DNA from 2 places in the Streptomyces sp. NPDC026538 genome. Region 1 is predicted to be linked to the other one. Evidence: riboswitches for the same ligand, from Rfam matches in the RefSeq annotation. Region 1 holds a riboswitch; the other holds the start of a gene.
The links. A riboswitch is a leader RNA that binds a small molecule or an ion and turns the genes downstream of it on or off. The one in region 1 is predicted to bind glycine.
Positions count from the first base shown of each region.

Region 2: another riboswitch for glycine. It lies ahead of gcvP (aminomethyl-transferring glycine dehydrogenase); the one in region 1 lies ahead of gcvT (glycine cleavage system aminomethyltransferase GcvT).

Region 1 is NZ_JBVHQG010000011.1:286,305-293,692, reverse strand. Features, by position in the region: gene ACZ4N4_RS36485 (L-serine ammonia-lyase) at 1-809, opposite strand, end outside; gene glyA (serine hydroxymethyltransferase) at 866-2,128, opposite strand; gene gcvH (glycine cleavage system protein GcvH) at 2,145-2,522, opposite strand; gene gcvT (glycine cleavage system aminomethyltransferase GcvT) at 2,654-3,781, opposite strand; glycine riboswitch at 3,829-3,938, opposite strand; glycine riboswitch at 3,939-4,036, opposite strand; gene ACZ4N4_RS36465 (AAA family ATPase) at 4,193-4,909, shown strand; gene ACZ4N4_RS36460 (enhanced serine sensitivity protein SseB) at 5,025-5,816, shown strand; gene ACZ4N4_RS36455 (enhanced serine sensitivity protein SseB C-terminal domain-containing protein) at 6,008-6,805, shown strand; gene ACZ4N4_RS36450 (ABC transporter permease) at 7,228-7,388, shown strand, end outside.
Region 2 is NZ_JBVHQG010000012.1:322,810-330,197, reverse strand. Features, by position in the region: gene ACZ4N4_RS38270 (FHA domain-containing protein) at 156-986, shown strand; gene ftsR (transcriptional regulator FtsR) at 1,027-1,764, shown strand; gene ACZ4N4_RS38260 (bifunctional nuclease family protein) at 1,856-2,329, shown strand; gene ACZ4N4_RS38255 (MerR family transcriptional regulator) at 2,600-3,283, shown strand; gene ACZ4N4_RS38250 (DNA polymerase IV) at 3,382-4,719, shown strand; gene ACZ4N4_RS38245 (PRC-barrel domain-containing protein) at 4,885-5,265, opposite strand; glycine riboswitch at 5,380-5,474, shown strand; gene gcvP (aminomethyl-transferring glycine dehydrogenase) at 5,649-7,388, shown strand, end outside.

The sequences.
Region 1 (7,388 bases):
ATCGCGTAGAGCGTGATCCACTCCATCGCGTGCGCCAACGGGTCGCCCTCGGCCCGCAGTTGCCGCGCGGTGACGGCGGCACGGCGGCGGACCCGCAGACCGCCCGGCAGGATCCCCTCCCGCGACATGCCGCGCGCGACGCACGCCTGCATCACCCGCCAGATGTCCAGCAGACCCTCGCGGATCTCCTCCTCGGTCCGCCAGGCCCGCTCGTTCTCCAGCATCAGCGCGGAGATCGACAGACCCGTCTCCTTCGTCAGGCGCAGCAGCTCGTCGCCCGTGCGGAAGGGGTACTTCAGGACCGTGTCGTCCAGCTTGATGCGGTCCGCGCCCACCGCCTCCTCGTCGACGACGAACCCGCCGCCGACCGAGTAGTACGTCTTGGACAGCAGCTCCGCCCCGGACGCGTCGTACGCCCAGAGGGTCATGCCGTTCGCGTGGTACGGGAGGGTCTTCCGGCGGTGCAGCTTCAGGTCGGCGTCGAAGGAGAACGCGATCTCGTGCTCGCCGAGGAGCGACAGGCGCTTCGTGGCCTTGATCGCCTCGACCCGGTCGTCCGCGCCCTCCACGTCGACCGTGCGCGGCGAGGCGCCCTCCAGACCCAGCAGCACCGCCTTCGGGGTGCCGTGGCCGTGGCCGGTCGCACCGAGCGAGCCGTACAGCTCGGCGCGTATCGATGCGACGGAGTCCAGCAGCTCTTCGTTGCGCAGGCGTCGTGCGAAGATGCGGGCCGCGCGCATCGGGCCGACGGTGTGGGAGCTCGACGGGCCGATGCCGATCGAGAACAGGTCGAAGACCGAGATGGCCACGGGAACTCCTCCGAAACGGGTGGGGGCACACGCCATCGGGTGCCCCCACCAGGGAACTACTTGTCGAGACCGGGGTACAGCGGGTGCTTGTCGGTCAGGGCCTGGACCCGGGCCTTCAGGGCCGCCGCGTCGTAGGACGGCTTCAGCGTCTCGGCGATCACGTCCGCGACCTCGGCGAAGTCCTCGGCCGTGAAGCCCCGGGTGGCCAGGGCCGGCGTGCCGATCCGCAGACCCGAGGTCACCATCGGCGGCCGCGGGTCGTTCGGGACGGCGTTGCGGTTGACCGTGATGCCGACCTCGTGGAGACGGTCCTCGGCCTGCTGCCCGTCCAGCTCGGACGCGCGCAGGTCGACGAGGATCAGGTGGACGTCCGTACCTCCGGACAGGACGTTCACGCCGGCCTCGCGGGCGTCCGCCGCCGTCAGCCGCTCGGCGAGGATGCGCGCACCCTCCACCGTACGACGCTGGCGCTCCTTGAAGTCCTCCGAGGCGGCGACCTTGAAGGAGACCGCCTTCGCCGCGATCACGTGCTCCAGGGGACCGCCCTGGAAGCCCGGGAAGACGGACGAGTTCAGCTTCTTCGCGAAGGCCTGGCGGGCGAGGATGATCCCGCCGCGGGGACCGCCGAGGGTCTTGTGGGTGGTGGAGGTGACCACGTCGGCGTACGGCACCGGGTTCTCGTGCAGGCCCGCCGCGACCAGGCCGGCGAAGTGGGCCATGTCGACCCACAGGTAGGCCTCGACCTCGTCGGCGATCCGCCGGAACTCGGCGAAGTCCAGCTGGCGCGGGTACGCCGACCAGCCGGCGATGATCACCTTCGGCCGGTGCTCCTTGGCGAGCCGCTCCACCTCGGCCATGTCGACGAGACCGGCGTCGTCGACGTGGTAGGCGACGACATCGAACTGCTTGCCGGAGAAGTTCAGCCGCATGCCGTGGGTCAGGTGGCCGCCGTGCGCCAGGTCCAGACCCAGGATGGTGTCGCCGGGCTGGGCCAGCGCGAACAGGGCCGCCTGGTTGGCGGAGGCACCGGAGTGCGGCTGCACGTTGGCGTACTCGGCGCCGAACAGCTCCTTCACCCGGTCGATGGCGATCTGCTCGGTGACGTCGACGTGCTCGCAGCCGCCGTAGTAGCGGCGGCCCGGGTAGCCCTCGGCGTACTTGTTGGTGAGTACCGAGCCCTGCGCCTCCATGACCGCGACCGGAGCGAAGTTCTCCGAGGCGATCATCTCCAGGGTGGACTGCTGGCGCGCCAGCTCGGCGTCGACCGCCGCCGCGACCTCGGGGTCGAGCTCGTGCAGGGGCGTGTTCAGAACGGACATCTGTTTCTACGACTCCTCAGCCGGCGGTGAAGGCGGTGTACTCGTCGGCGGAGAGCAGGTCGGCCGGCTCGTCCGCGAAGCGCACCTTGAACAGCCAGCCGCCCTCGAAGGGGGCCGAGTTCACCAGGGACGGGTCGTCCACGACGTCCTCGTTGATCTCGGTGATCTCACCGCTGACCGGCGAGTAGAGGTCGGAGACCGACTTGGTCGACTCCAGCTCGCCGCAGGACTCGCCCGCGGTCACGGTGTCGCCGACGGCCGGGAGCTGGACGAAGACGACGTCACCGAGCGCGTTGGCCGCGTGCTCCGTGATGCCGACCGTCGCCACGCCGTCCGCGGCGGCCGACAGCCACTCGTGCTCCTTGCTGTAACGCAGCTGCTGGGGGTTGCTCATGGCCTGAATTCTCCTGTACGCGGGGGAGTGGTGGTGAAAGAGGACTGCTGGAAACACGCGTGAGCAGCGGAAATGTGCGCAGGGTCACGCGCCGCCCGGCTCAGTGTCTCCTTCTGGGTCTGCTTCGGGGTCTACTTCTGGCGCTTGTAGAACGGCAGGGCCACGACCTCGTACGGTTCGTGGCTGCCCCGGATGTCCACGCCGACACCCGCGGTGCCCGGCGCCGCGTGCGCGGCGTCGACGTACGCCATGGCGATCGGCCTGCCCAGCGTGGGGGAGGGGGCACCGGAGGTGACCTCGCCGATCACCGTGCCGTCCGCGACCACCGGGTACCCGGCGCGCGGCACCCGGCGGCCCTCGGCGACCAGGCCGACCAGCACCCGCGGCGGCTCGGCCGCGGCACGGTCGGCCGCCTCCCGGAGCGCCTCGCGTCCCACGAAGTCGCCGTCCTTCTCGAACTTCACCACCCGGCCGAGGCCGGCGTCGAAGGGGGTCAGCGAGGTGGTCAGCTCGTGTCCGTAGAGCGGCATGCCCGCCTCCAGGCGCAGGGTGTCCCGGCAGGACAGCCCGCAGGGCACCAGGCCCACCGGGGAGCCCGCCTCGGTGAGCGCCTGCCACACCTCCACCGCGTGCTCGGGCTTCACGAACAGCTCGAAGCCGTCCTCGCCGGTGTAGCCGGTGCGGGCGATCAGTGCCGGAACCCCGGCGACGGTGCCGGGCAGCCCGGCGTAGTACTTCAGGCCGTCCAGGTCGGCGTCGGTCAGCGACTTCAGGATCCCTGGCGACTCCGGTCCCTGGACGGCGATCAGCGCGTACGCGTCCCGGTCGTCCCGTACCTCGGCGTCGAACCCGGCGGCACGCTCCGTCAGTGCGTCGAGGACCACCTGGGCGTTCGAGGCGTTGGCCACGACGAGGTACTCGGTCTCGGCCAGCCGGTAGACGATCAGGTCGTCGAGGATGCCGCCGTCGGCCCGGCAGATCATGGTGTAGCGGGCGCGCCCGACGCCGACGGAGGCGATGTTGCCGACCAGGGCGTGGTTCAGCAGGGCGGCCGCCTGGGGGCCGGTCACGGCGATCTCGCCCATGTGGGAGAGGTCGAAGAGCCCGGCCCTGGTCCGCACGGCGACATGCTCGTCGCGCTCGGATCCGTAGCGCAGCGGCATGTCCCAGCCGGCGAAGTCGGTCATGGTGGCGCCGAGCGAGCGATGCAGTGCATCGAGCGCGGTACGGCGGAGTCCAGCGGAATCGGAACTGCTCATCGGTCGGTCGTCTCCCAAAGATCCCAGGGCATGACAGGCGAGGTCTGTCCTCCCCATCTGTCATCGGAACCTGAGAGGTTCGCCCTGACCACATCGGTGGTCACGGCTTGCACCTTGGGTGGGGCCACCGACTCGGCGGCCCGCTTTTCAGATGTGCCTCGCCCGCGCGGTAACGGGGCCTGAGAGATTCAAGGGAGGGACTTGCTCCTTCGGCGCCCCAGCGAAGGCTGCTGGGGACTCTCCCGCGCGGATTCAAACGGCCGGTATGCAGTTGGCGGGCACATCATTGCATGCCGGGCGGAGCTTTGTAACAGGCCTGTGGCCGGAAGCGGACGGAACCGCGAGACACCGTGCATTACCTTCTCTTTACGTTAAGTGGGGAGAACCTTTCCTGAACCCCCAGGGAGGACGATCACGGTGACAAGGACCACGGCATACGCGACGACGACGGGTATCGCCCTGCCCGGGCAGCCGGCGGCCCCGGCCCGCGAGCGGTGCGGGGAGCTCGCCCACGCTCGGCGGCGCTCGCGCGGGGGGACCCCCATGGCACCGGTCGTCCGCGATCTGCGCGAGCGCGCCGGCCGCAGCCCGCACGGCCTGCTCTTCGGCCCCCGTGACCTGGTCGTGGTCACCGGGCTGCCGGGGAGCGGCAAGTCCACCCTGATGCACCGCACCGTCCAGGGCATCCGGATCGACTCCCAGGACACCCGCGACCGCTGGGACGGCCGCCTGGCCCGCCTCCTGCCGTACGCCCTCTACCGCCCGCTGGTCCGCCTCGCGCACTACGCCGGACTGCGCCGCGCGCTGCGCTCCGGCGAGGGCGTGGTGGTGCACGACTGCGGCACCCAGGCCTGGGTGCGCGACTGGCTGGCCCGCGCGGCCCGCCGCCGCGGCGGCACCCTGCACCTGCTGCTCCTGGACGTCACCCCCGGCACGGCACTGGACGGGCAGCGCGAGCGCGGCCGGGGCGTCTCCCGATACGCGTTCCTGCGTCACCGTCACGCCGCCGCCCGCCTGGTGCGCGCGGTGGAGAAGGGCGGGCTGCCCCAGGGCGTCGGCTCGGCGGTGCTCCTGGACCGGGACGCGGCGGACGTGCTGTGCCGGATCGCCTTCCGGGAGGCGGAGTAGGTCGCCGGGTGAGGCCTTCCGGGAAGCTGGGCGGGTCACGGGGTGAGGCATTGTCACAGCCACCCGCTAGCCTTTTCAGACTCAGCAGCAGCGGTTTCCAGCAGGCGGTAGGCAGATGGACTATCCGGCGGACGTTCCCGCGGACTTCCCGGCACAGGCGCACCCCCACCCGCACGGCGGTTGGCCCGGCAACGAGCTGGAGGAGGTCCTGTCGGCCTCCCTCGGCGTCCCCGCGGCGGCGGGCCGGCTCATCGAGGTACTCGGCCGCAGTTTCCTGTGGATCCCGCTGCCGGAGGGCGGCGGCCCGCACAGCGGCCCGCTGGACCTGCCCACCACGGAGATCGAGGGCCGGGTGTACGTCCCGGTCTTCAGCTCCGAGGAGCAGTTCCGCCAGGTGGTCGGCTCCCATCTGTCGTACACGATCGCCCCCGCCGTCGAGTTCGCCCGCGGTCTGCCCCCGCAGGTCGGCATCGCCGTGAACCCCGGGGGAGTGGTGGGTGTGCCGCTGCCGCCGGAGGCGGTCGCCGAGCTGTGCCGGTCCGGCCGCAGCGAACTGGACGGCCCCGCCTCGGGCGGCCGGGTCCGGCTCTTCGAACCGGACTGGCAGGACGACCCGATGGACTTCCTGGCCGTGGCCTCCGCCGAGTTCGCGGGGACCGGCGTGGTCGCCACGGCCCGCCGCTGCCTGGCCGCGGTCGAGACCGCGGACCCCGTGATGTTCGTGGGCGTCGAACTCTCCCAGTGGGAGGGGGACATCAGGGCGCTGCCCCTGGAGGCGCTGGGCAAGGCCCTCGGCAGGGTCCCGGTGAAGTGGCCGGTGAACCTGGTCCTGCTGGACGTGGCGGACGACCCCGTGGGCCACTGGATGCGGGAGAACGTCCGCCCCTTCTATCAGTACGGCCACTAGGAACGCGCTGAGGGCGGCCGACCAGGGGCGCGGGGCGGTGCCGAGCTGCGGCTCCGCCGCGCGGCGCGCCCGGCCACCAGCCGGGCGCGGCCGCCGACGGACCATCGGCCCCCACCCCCTCGGCGCATAAGCTGTCTCCAAACGCGGGGCGACCTCCAACGCGGGGCAACTCAATGAAGGGGCGGTAACACGTGAGCGCCAGCGGCACCGCGGCGACCGGACAGGTCGAGCACATGCTGCGCCAGGTAACCCCCGGGCGCTACGACGCCTACGAGGCACTCCTCCGCGCCCTCGCCACGCCCTCCTCCGGCCAGATCTGGATGCTGCTCTGGCACGGCCAGGGCGGCTCCCCCGACGCCCAGTACGGGAACATGGAGGTCGACGGCCACGGCTACGCCCCCTGCGTGACCTCGGCCCAGGAACTGTCGGCGAGCGGCTGGAACCGCTCGTACGAGGTGGTCGACGGCCTCGACGTGGCCCGCACGCTCTATCCCGACCACTTCGGCCTGTGGCTCAACCCGCACGCCCCGGGCGGCGGAGTCGGCATCCCCTGGCTGGATCTGCGCCGGATCGCCACCGGCCTGGACCGCCAGCCCGCGGGACCGCTGCGCCTCGCCGAACCGGCCATCGAGATCCCGCAGTTCTATGCGCTGCTGTCGCAGAACGCCCACCGCACGCCCGCGGTCCGCTCGCTGCGGCGCGCCTGGGTGCAACCGGCGCTCGGGGCGCCGTATCTCGCGATCGGGCTCGACGTGTACGACACGTCGCCGCCGGCCGTGGACTCGGTGCGGGCGATGATGCAGCAGTCCATCGGGGCGGTGCCGGACGGGCTGCCGGTGTCGACGGTCGCCATGACCGACGAGTACGACCCGGTGGTGATGTGGATGCGGGCGACCGCCCAGCCGTTCTACAACCGCGAGGCCCACGCGGCCCTGCCCCCGGCACCGGCCGCGGGGTACGGCTATCCGCCGGCCCCCGGCGGCTACTGAGCACCGGTCCTGGGAAACTTCCGCAGGCGGCGGCCGTGTCGATTGCCTCTGTTGTCTTTTTTGGGACGGGAGCAGGCCCGCCGCATCCTGTGATCTGGGTCACGCGACACTCGGCGATCCCGGGCGCGGAAGTACGCTCGCGGCCAGGTCTCCGCGTGTAGACCGGGGGCTTTGACCCGACGATATGACGTCTTGTCAGGCTTGCCCCTGTCCGACAGGTGTTACCCGTCGTTCGGATAACGAAACTTTATGCTCGTATCACGGTTGCGCATCCATTCACCGCCAACTCTGGTAACCGGTCGCCGCAGCATTGAAGACTCGCGCTCCAAGGGGTGTTCACCCCTGCTCAGGTGAGAGTGATCATGCCGCTACCAGCGGCAAGTGCAAGCCGGCTACAGCCGGTTGAGAGGGGTCCCTGCCAGATGACGGCACCATTGCACGAGCCGACCGCGGAAGCGGCCCCGAGCGCGGCCGAGGAAGCGGCGGCGGCGACCGCCGGCGAGAAGGCCGTTCAGGGGCGTTCCCTGGGCCGGATCGCCTGGGAGCGCCTGAAGCGGGACAAGCTCGCCCTCACGGGCGGCAT
Region 2 (7,388 bases), on a different contig from region 1:
GAGGTTGCGGGGGGTCGGCGCACCGGGAAACCGGTGTGTGGTGGAAACTGTCTGGTGGATACGGACGTTGTGTGGTTGTCCGGGTCGGCCGGTTTATTCAGTCAGGGTTCGTCCTGCCCCACGGGCGGGTCTGTTTCGGTCAAGGGGAATCGCCCGTGAAGTTGTTTTCGAAGTTGTTCGGCAAGAGCGCGCGAGAGGGCAGCGACAACGCGACCGCTCGCCATCGCGCACAGCCCGACGCGGACGGTCAGCGCCCGCTGTTCCGGGACCAGGTGGCTGGCCCGGGGGGTGACATTTCGGGAGGTCAGGGCGCGCCGTCAGTTGACCCGTCGCAGTCCGGCGGCATAGGTTTCGGGCAACCGTCAACCTCAGGTGCGGGTGGAGGGTTTACCTCCGGCCCGTACGCGTCCAACGCCCCGGCGGGGCAGCCGCGGCAGGAGGATCCGTCCATGTCGGCCCTGGTTTGTACGAGGTGCGGTAACCGCAACGCGGAGAACGCCCGCTTCTGTTCCAACTGCGGCGCTCCGCTGCGCGCGGGCGCCGTCCCCGAGCGGGCGGCGGAGACGACGTCCACGATCTCGATCTCCGGCCTGGAGGCCTACGACGCCGAGGTCACCGGCCAGACCCAGGTGCCGGCGCTCTCCCCCGAGGCGCAGGCGGCCGTCGACGCGCTGCCGCTGGGTTCGGCGCTCCTGGTCGTGCGTCGTGGCCCGAACTCGGGCAGCCGCTTCCTGCTGGACAGCGACCTGACCACGGCCGGCCGTCATCCGCAGAGCGACATCTTCCTGGACGACGTCACGGTCTCGCGCCGCCATGTGGAGTTCCGCCGCCAGCCGGACGGCTCGTTCACCGTGGCCGACGTGGGCAGCCTCAACGGCACCTACGTCAACCGGGAGCGCATCGACCAGGTCGCTCTGTCGAACGGTGACGAGGTCCAGATCGGCAAGTACCGGCTGGTCTTCTACGCGAGCCGGCACGGCATCTGACCCTCCGGAGCTCGTCCGGGGACCCCAGGGAAGAAGGTCCATGCTGCACACACCGAGCGGCGGTACCGGTCACGGCACCGCCGCCACGGAAACCGGGCTGATGAGCATCGGCACGGTACTGAACGTGCTGCGCGACGAGTTCCCCGAAGTCACCATCTCCAAGATCCGCTTCCTGGAGTCGGAGGGGCTCATCGAGCCCCGCCGGACCCCGTCCGGGTACCGCAAGTTCAGCGCCGGGGACGTGGAGCGTCTCGGACACGTCCTGAGGATGCAGCGGGACCACTACCTGCCGCTGAAGGTCATCCGGGAGTACCTGGACGCCATGGAGCGCGGCGAGGCCGTACAGCTGCCCGTGCTGGGGCGGCAGCGGGACGGCGAGGCGGTGCCGATGATGCCCGAGGCTCCCCCGGTGGCACGGATCGGCCGGGACGAGCTGCTCGCCGCCGCCGAGATCGACGAGAACTGCCTGGCGGAGTGGGAGTCGTACGGGCTGCTCGCTCCCCTGGAGGACGGCGTGTACGACGCCGAGGCGGTCACCGTGGCCGCGCTCGTGACCGAGCTGGGCAGGTTCGGGATCGAGCCGCGCCACCTGCGGGTGATGAAGGCCGCCGCCGACCGTGAGGCCGGCCTGGTGGACCAGGTGGTGGCCCCGCTCAAGCGGCACCGCAACCCGCAGACCAGGGCCCACGCCGAGGCCCGTACGAAGGAGCTGGCGGCGCTCACGGTGAAGCTGCATGCCGCACTGGTGCAGACCGCGCTCGGGGTGCGGCTGCCGTGACCATCGTGACAGGACCCGGGCGGAGGCCGGATCGGGCGCGCGTTCCGGGCCCGACTACCCAAACGTCCCGGGCACGGCCTAGGGTTGCTGTGTGAACGAGCTCGATGTCGTAGGTGTCCGGGTGGAAATGCCCTCCAACCAACCGATCGTGCTCCTGCGCGAAGTGGGAGGCGACCGTTACCTCCCCATCTGGATCGGGCCGGGGGAGGCGACGGCGATCGCGTTCGCCCAGCAGGGCATGGCCCCCGCGCGACCGCTGACCCACGACCTGTTCAAGGACGTGCTGGAGGCCGTCGGGCAGGAGCTCACCGAAGTACGCATCACCGACCTGCGTGAGGGCGTCTTCTACGCGGAGCTGGTGTTCGCCAGCGGCGTCGAGGTGAGCGCCCGTCCGTCCGACGCCATAGCGCTGGCGCTGCGCACCGGGACGCCCATCTACGGGAGCGACACGGTGCTGGACGACGCCGGCATCGCGATCCCGGACGAGCAGGAGGACGAGGTGGAGAAGTTCCGCGAGTTCCTCGACCAGATCTCGCCCGAGGACTTCGGCACCAGTAGCCAGTGAGAGACCGAAGCGGCCCGTCAGGCGCCCACCAGAGGGCGGTGGCGGGCCGGTTCACTGCTGGTCACGGTCGAAACTCATGGGCAATTGCCAGCGGCCACTGAGAGCGTCCTACGCCTTCCCGCCAGAGCATTCGGCTAGCCTTTCCCCGCGGTGGGGCACGGGAAACCACTCCTAGGGTGATTATCACTCGGCGTGCCGAGTGTGGCGATCGTTGACGCACCCCTGGTGACTGCCTACCGTCGAGAAGGCAGGTCAAGGACGGAGGTCGGCGTGAGAAGCAGCGGCGACGGTATGGCTGGGGGTGCCCCGGGACGCGGTCTCGGGGAGAGCGGTCCGTACCCTCACTCGAGCTCTCGACTTCGTTCGAGTTGGGGGGACCCCCAGCACGGCAGCACTGCCGGTCACGCTCCGCAGCGGCCGACGGCAGTGCCGAGCGGCGGAGGGGCGGCGTCCATGACGACCGAGGAGATCGGCTACCGGGGGCCCACGGCCTGTGCGGCGGCCGGCATCACCTACCGGCAACTCGACTACTGGGCCCGCACCGGCCTGGTCGAGCCCAGCGTGCGGGCCGCCTACGGGTCGGGCACCCAGCGCCTGTACAGCTTCAGGGACGTCGTCGTCCTGAAGATCGTCAAGCGGTTCCTGGACACCGGGGTCTCCCTCCAGAACATCCGCACCGCCGTCCAGCACCTGAGAGAACGCGGTTTCCGCGACCTGGAGCGCATGACCCTCATGAGCGACGGCGCCACGGTCTACGAGTGCACCTCGCCCGACGAGGTCCACGCGCTGCTCCAGGGCGGTCAGGGCATCTTCGGGATCGCGGTCGGCGTGGTCTGGCGGGACGTGGAGAGCGCGCTCTCCCAGCTGCACGGCGAGCGCGTCGACACCGGCGAGACCCTGATCGGGCCCAACCCCGCCGACGAACTGGCCCGACGCCGCAACAAGGCGGTCTGAGGTCCCGGCCCGACCTCCCTCGAATCTCCTGAGCCCACTGACAATGCCCCGGCACGCGTGCCGGGGCATTGTCAGTGGTGTGGTGCAGCATCGGAGATGTGAGAAACGCGCCCACGATCCTGCATCTCGACATGGATGCCTTCTACGCCTCGGTGGAGCAGGCATCCAAGCCGAGTCTGCGCGGGAAGGCCGTGGTCGTGGGCGGGCTCGGACCACGCGGTGTGGTGGCCACCGCGTCGTACGAGGCCAGGGTGTTCGGGGTGCACTCGGCGATGCCGATGGCACAGGCGCGCAGGCTGGCGCCGAACGCCGCGTATCTCGTGCCGCGCTTCGGGCTGTACCGGTCGATCAGCGAGCAGGTGATGGCGCTGCTGCACGAGCTGTCGCCGCTGGTGGAGCCACTGAGCCTGGACGAGGCGTTCGTGGACCTGGAGGCGGGTGAGGTGGCCTGGGACGACCGGTCGGCGCGGCTGGTGGGGGAGAAGCTGCGCGCGGACATACGGAGCGCCACGGGGCTCTCCGGGTCGGTCGGGCTTGCCGCCTCCAAGATGCTCGCGAAGATCGCCTCCGAGCAGGCCAAGCCGGACGGGCTGGTGCTGATCGAACCGGGCACGGAGCGGGCGATGCTCGGGCCGATGCCGGTGCGGACCCTGCCGGGCGTGGGGCCGGCGACCGGGGACCATCTGCGGCGGGCCGGGATCACCACGGTCGACGAGATCGCCGAGGCGGGGGAGGACGAGCTGGTACGGCTGCTCGGCAAGGCCCACGGGCACGCGCTGTACGCGATGGCGCTCGCGCACGACGAACGGCCCGTGGTCGCCGAGCGGGGGGCCAAGTCGGTCTCCGTCGAGGACACCTATGACGTGGACATCCATGACCGGATGCGGGTGGGGATGGAGGTGCAGCGGCTGGCCGACCGGTGCGTGCGCAGACTGCGGGCGGCCGGGCTGTCGGGGCGGACCATCGTGCTGAAGGTACGGCGCTACGACTTCTCGACGCTCACCCGGTCGGAGACGCTCAGGGGGCCGACCGACGATCCGGCGGTGGTGCGGGAGGCGGCCGCGCGGCTGCTGGACTCGGTGGACACGACGGGGGGTGTGCGGTTGCTGGGTGTGGGTGTGTCGGGGCTTGCCGACTACACCCAGGAGGATCTGTTCGCGCAGGCGGCGGGGGAGGCGGCGGAGATCCTTGCGGAGGAGGACGCGGCCGAGCCGGTCGCCGAGCAGGTGGTGGTGGCCGCCGAGCGGAGATGGCCCGCGGGGCATGACGTCCGGCATGCCGAGTACGGACACGGATGGGTGCAGGGGAGCGGGCTGGGGAGGGTGACAGTGCGGTTCGAGACGCCCGGGGCGGTGGAGCCGGGGAGAGTGCGGACCTTTCGGGTGAACGACCCTGAGCTGGAGCCGGTGGATCCGTTGCCGCTGGTGCCGGGGTGACGGCCGACGGTGTGTGCGGGGGTGACGGCCGACGGTGTGTGCGGGCCGGTGGGGGCTTGCTGATCGCGCAGTTCTCCGCGCCCCTGACGGGCCGCCGAGGCCGCCGCTCCTTCTCGGCAGCGGCACCCTGCCGACGCCCGTGAGTGACCCCACCGCGACCCACGGTCAGGTGCCCGTGTCCTCCGTCCCCGCCAGTTTGCCGAAGTCGTGGTCAGGGTGGTCGGGGGGTGGGGCGGTCGTGTCCAGGCCGTAGTGGTGATAGAGCTGGAGTTCCTGCTCAGGGGAGAGATGGCGGCCTACCCCGAAGTCGGGGGCGTCCTTGATCAGGGTGCGCTCGAAGGGGACCTGGAGGGTGCCCTCGACCAGCTCACTCGGCTCCAGGGGCACGAACGCGTCCCGGGAGAACAGGCCGGTGCGTATGGCCGCCCACTCCGGCACCCCGGTCGCGTCGTCGAGGTAGACCTCGTCGATCGTGCCGATCTTCGTGCCGTTGCGGTCGAACGCCTTGCGGCCGATCAGGTTGCGCGGATCGATGTCGGTCTGCACGGGCCCTCCACTTGGTCGCAACTCATCCGTAAGCACTACAAAAGAGCACATTGAAGGAGGCGGCCACTCGAAGACCCGTGCGTTGCCCTCGCTGGTAGGCTGGCAAGCGGCTGCTGACCCCGTGCGGGAGAGTCCTCCGGACAGACCGGAGGCGCCGAAGGAGCAAATCCTCCCCGGAATCTCTCAGGCTCACGTACCGCACGGACGAGGTCACTCTGGAAAGCAGGGCGGGCGTCCACGGCGTCCGCTCTCACCGACGGTGAAAGCCGGATCCCCTGGGCATCCGGCGAAGCTCTCAGGTTGAGATGACAGAGGGGGAGGCCGTCGGGGTGCCCGTGCCGGGGTACCCCTCGAAGGTCGCGTCAGACCAGGAGGCCTCCGCAATGACCGCCCAGCGTGTTCCGCTCTCCGAGCTAGAGCAGGGAATCCCCTTCGAGCAGCGCCATATCGGGCCCGACCACGAGGCCCGGGCCAAGATGCTCGCCCAGGTCGGGTACGGCTCGCTCGACGAGCTGACCGCCGCCGCCGTGCCGGACGTCATCAAGAACGCCGACGCCCTGGAACTGCCGGGCGCGCGCACCGAGGCCGAGGTGCTGGCCGAGCTGCGGTCGCTGGCCGACCGGAACCAGGTGCTCGACTCGATGATCGGACTGGGCTACTACGGCACCTTCACGCCGCCCGTCATCCTGCGCAACGTGATGGAGAACCCCGCCTGGTACACGGCCTACACCCCGTACCAGCCGGAGATCTCCCAGGGCCGGCTGGAAGCGCTGCTGAACTTCCAGACCGTGGTCGCCGACCTCACCGGACTGCCCACCTCCGGTGCCTCGCTGCTCGACGAGGGCACCGCCGCCGCCGAGGCCGTGGCCCTGTCGCTCCGCATGGGCAAGAACAAGAAGGGTGTCTTCGTCATCGACGCGGACGCCCTGCCGCAGACCATCGCCGTGATCCAGACCCGGGCCGAGCCGACGGGGGTCGAGGTCGTCGTCGCGGACCTCAGCGACGGCATCCCGGCCGACCTCGCCGCGCGCGAGATCAACGGCGTGCTCGTCCAGTACCCCGGCGCCTCCGGTGCCGTACGCGACATCAAGCCGCTCGTCGACCAGGCGCACGAGCTGGGCGCGCTGGTCACCGTCGCCGCGGACCTGCTCGCGCTGACCCTGCTGACCTCGCCGGGCGAGCTGGGCGCCGACATCGCCGTCGGTACGACCCAGCGGTTCGGTGTGCCGATGGGCTTCGGCGGGCCGCACGCGGGCTACATGGCGGTACGCGAGAAGTTCGCGCGCAGCCTGCCCGGCCGGCTCGTGGGCGTGTCCGTGGACGCCGACGGGCACCGGGCCTACCGGCTCGCGCTGCAGACGCGCGAACAGCACATCCGCCGGGAGAAGGCCACCAGCAACATCTGCACCGCACAGGTGCTGCTCGCCGTGATGGCCGGCATGTACGCCGTCTACCACGGACCCGAGGGGCTGCGGGCCATCGCCCAGCGGACCCACCGCTACGCCACGATCCTGGCCGCGGGGCTCACCGCCGGCGGGGTCGAGGTCGTGCACGGCGCCTACTTCGACACCCTCACCGCGCGAGTGCCCGGCAAGGCCGCCGAGGTCGTCGCGGCCGCCCGGCGGAGCGGTGTCAACCTGCGGCTCGTGGACACCGACCACGTCTCCATGGCCTGCGACGAGACCACCACGCGGGCCCAGCTGGGTGCCGTGTGGACGGCGTTCGGGGTCGAGGGCGACGTCGAGGCGCTGGACGCGGTCGCCGCGGACACGCTGCCCGAGGCGCTGCTGCGCGAGGACGGCTACCTGGGCCACCCCGTCTTCCACGACCACCGGTCCGAGACCGCGATGCTGCGCTACCTGCGCCGGCTCGCCGACCGGGACTACGCGCTGGACCGGGGCATGATCCCGCTGGGCTCCTGCACCATGAAGCTCAACGCGACCACCGAGATGGAGCCGGTCACCTGGCCCGAGTTCGGCCAGCTGCACCCCTTCGCGCCCGCCGAGCAGGCGCAGGGCTATCTGACGCTCATCCGTGAGCTGGAGGAGCGGCTCGCCGAGGTCACGGGCTACGACAAGGTGTCGCTCCAGCCCAACGCCGGGTCGCAGGGCGAACTGGCCGGG